2 regions of the Streptomyces sp. NPDC048507 genome follow, and region 1 is predicted to be linked to the other one. Evidence: riboswitches for the same ligand, from Rfam matches in the RefSeq annotation. Region 1 holds a riboswitch; the other holds the start of a gene.
The links. A riboswitch is a leader RNA that binds a small molecule or an ion and turns the genes downstream of it on or off. The one in region 1 is predicted to bind cobalamin.
Positions count from the first base shown of each region.

Region 2: another riboswitch for cobalamin. It lies ahead of ACGFXC_RS17185 (energy-coupling factor ABC transporter permease); the one in region 1 lies ahead of metE (5-methyltetrahydropteroyltriglutamate--homocysteine S-methyltransferase).

Region 1 covers NZ_JBICWZ010000001.1:550,039-553,645, forward strand. The annotation lists gene metE (5-methyltetrahydropteroyltriglutamate--homocysteine S-methyltransferase) at 1-1,692, opposite strand, end outside; cobalamin riboswitch at 1,883-2,042, opposite strand; gene tsaD (tRNA (adenosine(37)-N6)-threonylcarbamoyltransferase complex transferase subunit TsaD) at 2,308-3,396, shown strand; gene ACGFXC_RS02575 (TetR/AcrR family transcriptional regulator) at 3,362-3,607, opposite strand, start outside.
Region 2 covers NZ_JBICWZ010000005.1:260,508-264,114, reverse strand. The annotation lists gene cbiQ (cobalt ECF transporter T component CbiQ) at 1-682, opposite strand, end outside; gene ACGFXC_RS17190 (energy-coupling factor ABC transporter substrate-binding protein) at 686-1,042, opposite strand; gene ACGFXC_RS17185 (energy-coupling factor ABC transporter permease) at 1,048-1,746, opposite strand; cobalamin riboswitch at 1,774-1,967, opposite strand; gene ACGFXC_RS17180 (flavodoxin family protein) at 2,243-2,977, shown strand; gene ACGFXC_RS17175 (hypothetical protein) at 3,032-3,568, opposite strand.

The DNA of each region.
Region 1 (3,607 bases):
CTTGACCGGCTTCGGCGTCTGCGCCTGCGCGAAGGTGGTCCAGCGGACGGTCATCGGCTCCGGCCGGGAGATGTCACCGGCCAGTACGGGCGGCCGGACGTAGCGGGTGCCGTAGGACTGCACCCAGCCGTGCCGGGTGGCGACGTAGCCGGTCAGCTGCTCCGCGAAGTACTGCACCATGTCGTTGCGTTCGGGCTCGCCGTGCACCAGCACGTCGACGCCGGTCTTCTCCTGGAACGAGATCACCTCGCGGATCTCGTTCCCGATCCGCTCCTCGTACCCGGCCGCGTCGATGCGGCCGGCGCGCAGGTCGGCGCGGGCCACGCGCAGTTCGTCGGTCTGCGGGAACGAGCCGATGGTGGTGGTGGGCAGTACGGGCAGCCCCAGGTGGGCGCGCTGCGCGGCCGTGCGCCGCGCGTAGGGCTGGGAGCGGCAGCCGTCCTCGTCGGTGACGGCGGCGGTGCGGGAGCGCACGGCAGGGTCGTGGGTGAGGGCGGAACGGGCGCGCGAGGCCAGGTCGGCCCGGTTGGCGGCCAGCTCCGCGGCGATCACGTCGGTGCCCTGGGCGAGGCCGCGGGCGAGGGTGCTGATCTCGGTGGTCTTCTGCCGGGCGAAGGCGAGCCAGCGCCGGACCTGCGGGTCGATGTCCCGTTCGGCGTTGGCGTCGAGCGGGACGTGCAGCAGGGAGCAGGACGCGGCGACATCGACCCGTTCGGCGAGGCCCAGGAGCGTACCGAGGGTGGCCAGGGACTTCTGGTAGTCGTTGATCCAGATGTTGCGACCGTTGACGACGCCCGCGACCAGGCGCTTGCCCGGCAGCCCGCCGACCGCGGCGAGGGCGTCGAGGTTCGGGGCGGCGGAGTCGGTGAAATCGAGGGCAAGACCCTCGACGGGGGCGGCGGCGAGGACCTGGAGGGCGTCGCCGAGCCGGCCGAAGTAGGAGGCCACGAGCAGCTTGGGCCGGTCGGTGGCACCGCCCAGCTCGCGGTAGGCGCGGGCGGCGGCGTTCAGGTCGGCCGGGGTGCGGTCCTGGACCAGGGCGGGCTCGTCCAGCTGTACCCACTCGGCGCCGGCGGCGCGCAGGTCGGCCAGGACCTGGGCGTAGACGGGCAGCAGCCGGTCGAGCAGGGTGATCGGCTGGAAGTCGGCGGCGACGCCGGGGGCGGGCTTGGCCAGGAGCAGGTAGGTGACGGGGCCGACGAGGACGGGCCGGGCCGGGTGCCCGAGCGCGAGGGCCTCCGTCAGCTCGGCGACCTGCTTCGTGGAATCGGCGGTGAAGACGGTGTCGGGGCCGAGCTCGGGGACCAGGTAGTGGTAGTTGGTGTCGAACCACTTGGTCATCTCCAGGGGAGCCACGTCCTGCGTGCCCCGCGCCATCGCGAAGTAGCCGTCGAGGGCATCCGCGGCGATGGCCTCCCGGTGCCGCTCGGGCACGGCGCCGACCATCACACTGGTGTCCAGGACGTGGTCGTAGTACGAGAAGTCGCCGGTCGGCACCTCGTGGATGCCGGCGTCGGCCAGCTGCTGCCAGTTCGAACGGCGCAGGTCGGCGGCGGTCCGGCGGAGGGCGTCGGCGGTGACGCGGCCCTTCCAGTAGCCCTCGATCGCCTTCTTCAGTTCGCGGTTCTGACCCTGGCGGGGGTAGCCGTACACGGTGGCTCGTACTGCCGCGGCTGCGGGCTTCGCTGTCACGGAACTCTCCTTCGCGAGATGTGTCCAGAACATCCCGGACGACGGGACGCGGACGCGAAGGGACGACAGAACGTGCGGTTCACGCCGCGGGAGGGAACACCGCACCGGCCGCTCGCTGTGTACGCCGACCCGCCCACGAGGTCACCGGGATTGTCCGCATGCGGAATACGTCCGCGTGCGGGCAACGGGCAGGTCTTCGGACTCGCGGGCACGCCTGCCGGGCATCGCTCCCGGCGGGCTCCTACTGGCCGTCGCTTCCCAGGACCGTTGTCCGGTCCCAGTGCGTATGACGGCGGTCGTTCCCGCTCACCGCTGCGGGGCAGTCCCGGATTTCCACCGGGTTCCCTCTTGCGACGCATCCCGCCTGGCGGACGGGGCGAACCAGCTGCACCGGCCACCCTAGGGGCCCGGATCGCGCAGCGACGACTGGAGTCCAGTATGCGGACGGTGGAATGAGACGCCCGGGCAGGGGGCCGGCCAGGGCCTGCTGGGCGGACAGCGTCGAGGGGCTGCCCTGTCCCGCGGCGGCGCGGGCCCGCCTCCGGACGGCGTACCTTATTGCGAAGAGTTTGCAACTACTGGACCAGTGCGAAAGGGGCCGTCGTGGGCTCTCCCGTGGTGCTCGGCATCGAATCGTCGTGCGATGAGACCGGGGCCGGCATCGTGTCCGGCGGCCGGCTGCTGGCACACGTGGTGGCATCGAGCATGGACGAGCACGCACGGTTCGGCGGGGTGGTGCCGGAGATCGCCGCCCGCGCCCACCTCCAGTCCTTCAACCCGGTCGTCCGCGAGGCCCTGGACCAGGCCGGACTGCGGGTCAAGGACATCGACGCGGTCGCCGTGACCACCGGGCCCGGGCTGTCGGGCGCGCTGCAGGTCGGGCTGGCCGGCGCGAAGACCCTGGCCTACGCGGCCGGCGTGCCGCTGTACGGGGTGCACCACCTGGCCGGGCACGTCGCCGCCGACACCCTGGAGCACGGGCCGCTCCCCAACCCGTGCATGGTGCTGATCGTGTCGGGCGGGCACACCTCGCTGCTGTTCGTGCGGGACCTCGTGCGCGATCCGATCCTGCACCTCGGGGACACCGTCGACGACGCCGCCGGGGAGTGCTTCGACAAGGTGGCCCGGGTCTTCGGACTGCCCTACCCGGGCGGACCCGCCATCGACCGGGCGGCCCGCGGCGGCGACGGCCGCGCGGTGGCGTTCCCGCGCCCCCTCACCCGCCCGGGTGACGCCCCGTACGCCTTCTCCTTCTCCGGGCTGAAGACCGCCGCCGCCCGCTGGGCCGAACAGCACCGCATCCGCGGCGAGGAGATCCCCCTCGCCGACGGCGCCGCCTCCCTCCAGGAGGCCGTCGCCGACGTGCTCACGCGCAAGGCGCTCGCCGCCTGCGAGGAGTACGGGGTGCGGACCCTCGTCGTGGTCGGGGGCGTGGCCGCGAACTCGCGGGTGCGTGCCCTGGCCGAGGAACGCTGCGCCGCCGCCGGGGTCGAGCTGCGGGTGCCGGCCATGACCCTGTGCACCGACAACGGGGCGATGATCGCGGCCGTCGGCGACCTCCTGGTGCGGGCGGGTTCGCCGCCGGCCCGGCTGGACGTGTCGATCGACCCGTCGGCGCCGCTGGAACGCGCGGCCCTGCACCCCGTCGCCCGCCCCGCCGCCCGCGCCGTCACGGCTGACCGGGCGGGCGCAGTTCGCGGGTGAGGGCGGACAGGGCGAAGGCGTGTGCGGAGGTGCGCTCCCAGCGCGACCGTCCGAACATCACCTCCTCGGAGATGCCGCTCAGCATGGCCACCGACCGGATGACGAAGTCGGGAAGGTCCACCTCGGCGAACTGCTCCAGGGCCGCGCCCTCCCGGAGGATGGCCTCCAGCCGCTCCTCCCAGGCGTCCAGCAGGGCCGTGAGGACGCGCCG
Region 2 (3,607 bases), on a different contig from region 1:
TGAGGAACCGCCAGGACAGCGACGCCTGCGGTACGAGGACCCGCAGCGCGCCGTCGTAGCCGCGCCCGGCCAGCCCCTCCTGGAGCCGGGCGGCGCGGTCGAAGGCCCGGACGAAGGTGGTCGCGGCGAGCCCGGCCAACGAACGCCACACCGCGGCCCGGCTCGTCTGCCCGAGCCGGGCCGCCTGGGCCCGGCGGACCTGCGCCATGGAGTCCAGCAGCAGGAAGCCGATCCGGTACATGACGAGGGCCACGTCCACCACCGGGGCGGGCACCCCGGCCCGCACCAGCCGGGGCAGCACGTCCGAGACCGGGGTGGTGAAGGCGAACAGCAGCACGCCGAGGGAGGCCGCCGAGGTGCGCAGCAGCAGCTCCGCCGCGTGCCGGGGCCCGTCCGGGGCGAGGGCGACGAAGCCGTCCGGGCCGCCCAGCGAGATCAGCAGCGGCAGCGCCCCGGTCACGCAGAAGCCCAGCGGCACCCGGAAGGCCCGCCACAGCTCGCGGCCCGCCACCCCGGCCGGGCCCAGCAGCACGGCGAGGGTGGCGGCGGCGACCAGCGGCCCGCCGGGCCAGGGCGGCAGGCACACGGCGGTGACCGTCAGCCCGAGTCCGAGGAGGGCCTTCTCCAGCGGGTGCCGGCCCCGCCAGCGGCTGCCGTGGGCCGCCACGTCGATCGGCAGCACCGCCTAGGCCTCCGGCGCGCAGGCCGCCGAAGGGGCCTGCGCGGGGCCCGGTGCCGCCGCCTGGGCCAGGCCCTGGCGGCGGCCCTTGCGGACCCCGAAGTAGTACGCGAGCACGCCCGCGCCGAGCGCCGCCTGGAGGGCGAACAGCGCCGACTCGACCTCCCCGGAGGGGGGTTCGTACAGCGGGGAGAACCAGGGCTCGTAGTCCGGCTTCAGTTCCGTGATGGCCGACTCCGCCTGCGCGTCCGCGCCCGCGAACGGCTCTTCCTTGCCGTCGCCGAGTCCCAGCGCGAGCGGGAGCACGGCGAGGGCCGCCACCACGAGCAGCAGCAGGGTGTTGATCTTCGCGTTCCGGGTCATCGCCATCAGAGCGCCGCCTCCCGCTTCGCCGGCGTGCCGCCGGTCAGCTTCGCCACGCCGAGCCGGACCAGGTCGGACCTGCTGGACTGCATCAGCAGCCGCATCACGAGGACGGTCAGCAGTCCCTCGCTCACCGCGAGCGGGATCTGGGTCAGGGCGAAGATGCCCGCGAACTTCTCCAGCGAGCCCAGGAACCCGCCGGCCGGGTCGGGGAAGGCCAGCGCCAGCTGGACGGAGGTCACGCAGTAGGTGACGAGGTCGGCGACGAACGCCCCGGCGAAGACGGTCACCATCAGCGGCGCCCCGGAGGTGCGCAGCAGCCGGTAGGCGGCGTAGCCGGCCCAGGGGCCCGCGATGGCCATCGAGAACACGTTGGCGCCGAGCGTGGTGAGTCCGCCGTGCGCGAGCAGCAGGGCCTGGAAGAGCAGGGTGATCGTGCCCAGCACCGCCATGATCGGCGGCCGGAACAGGATGGCCCCCAGCCCGGTTCCCGTCGGGTGCGAGCAACTGCCCGTCACCGAGGGGATCTTGAGTGCGGAAAGGACGAAGGTGAACGCGCCGGACGCGCCGAGCAGCAGGGTGCTCTCCGGGTTGGCCTTCACCTCGCGGGTGAGGGCGCGGACACCGTGGACGACGAACGGGGCGGACGCGGCGCCCCAGGCGGCCGCGTGCAAGGGGGGCAGGAACCCCTCGGCTATATGCATGGTCGGGAGACCTCTCCAGCACCTCGTGGATGGACGACGTGCCCCGGCCGGTCTCCTGGCTCACGGGTTGATGCCCTGTCTCCGCCTTCCCGGGCCCCTGCGGATTCCCGCGCGGGCCCAGTGGCTTCCCGCAGGAGTGGAGCCGGACTTCCCGATCACAGTGGCGAGGGCCGCACCGGTTTTGCACCGGTTTCCCGAACACCAAGGCCCGCTGACCCTAGTCGCCCGCACGGACCGGTAACAACCCGCCCCGGGCCCGCCGGGCGGCAGGGCGGATTCCGCTTGATGCTCACCCACGGTGGCGCCGGCGCCACCGTCCGCACCAACCGGCCCGCCCGAAGGGGGAGTTCCGCCCACCCCTGCTCCCGGGGACCGGTTGTCCCGGTCGCCCGCGCCGTTCCGCACCCGGCCGCGAGGAGGGTCCCGTCCGGGGGCCGCGGCCCGGACGGGCGCACCCGGCTGGCGTCCCGTCCGTCCCGGGGCGAGGGTGGGAGGCGTGCCAGCCGACTCCTCCGCGCCCGCCGGGTCCTTCGACTACTCGGACCTCTCCGCCGTCTACGTCAACTGCACCCTCAAACGCTCGCCCGAGACCAGCAACACCGAGGGCCTGATCGCCAGGAGCCGCGCCGTCATGGAGGCGGCCGGAGCCCGGACCTCACTGATCCGGGCCGTCGACCACGACATCGCCACCGGTGTCTGGCCCGACATGACCGAACACGGCTGGGAGAGCGACCAGTGGCCGGTCCTCTACAGCCAGATCATGGACGCCGACATCCTCGTGCTCTGCGGCCCGATCTGGCTCGGGGACAACAGCTCCGTGATGAAGCAGGTCATCGAGCGGCTCTACGCCTGCTCCTCGCTGCTGAACGACCGGGGCCAGTACGCCTACTACGGACGCGTCGGCGGAGCGCTGATCACCGGCAACGAGGACGGGGTCAAGCACTGCGCGATGAACGTCCTCTACAGCCTCCAGCACCTCGGTTACGCGATCCCGCCGCAGTCCGACGCGGGCTGGATCGGCGAGGCCGGGCCCGGTCCCTCGTACCTGGACCCGGGATCGGGCGGTCCGGAGAACGACTTCACCAACCGCAACACCACCTTCATGTCCTGGAACCTGATGCACCTGGCCGCTCTCCTCAAGCGAGCCGGGGGCTTTCCCGCGCACGGCAACCAGCGCTCCCTGTGGGACGCGGGCTGCCGCTTCGACTTCCCCAACCCCGAGCACCGCTAGAACCGGACGGGGCCGCCGCGTGCCGTGCGGGCTCCGCGGCGGCCGCCGTCCCGTTCAGCAGGTGTTCGGGTGCGCGATGTCCACCACGTAGCGCTCGGGCGAGTGCAGGACGCTGGTGGTGAAGGCCGGCGGGGTGTCGAAGGCGGCGCCGAAGGTCACGTACCCCTCGTAGTCGCCCGTGAGGGCGAGGCCCTTGAGCTTGCTGAGGTGGATCTGCTGGAGCCGAGGGCCCTGGTAGACGTTCTGCCCCGCGTCGTCGTGTCCGGCGGCGGGGTGCAGGCGGATCTCCAGGAAGTGCTTCCCGGCGAGCGGGACGGGCTTGCCGGACCCGTCGTAGACCAGCTGGGAGACGGGAGTGACGGTGACCGGCGGGGCGGCGCCCTGGAGGTCGATGACGATCCGGTCGTACGTGCAGTGACCGCCCCAGCGGGCGTTGACGACGAGCGGCGTCTGGGTGCGGACCGACGGTGCGGCGGCCGCGCCGGAGGCGGCGGCCGAGGCGGGCGCGCTGAGCGCGAGCCCGGTGACGAGCAGGGCGCCCGTGGCCAGGGCCACGGTCCGGCGACGGCGCGTGCGGTACGGGTGACGCATGACGTCCCCCCGATTCTCGTGAGACGGGGACTGGCCTGT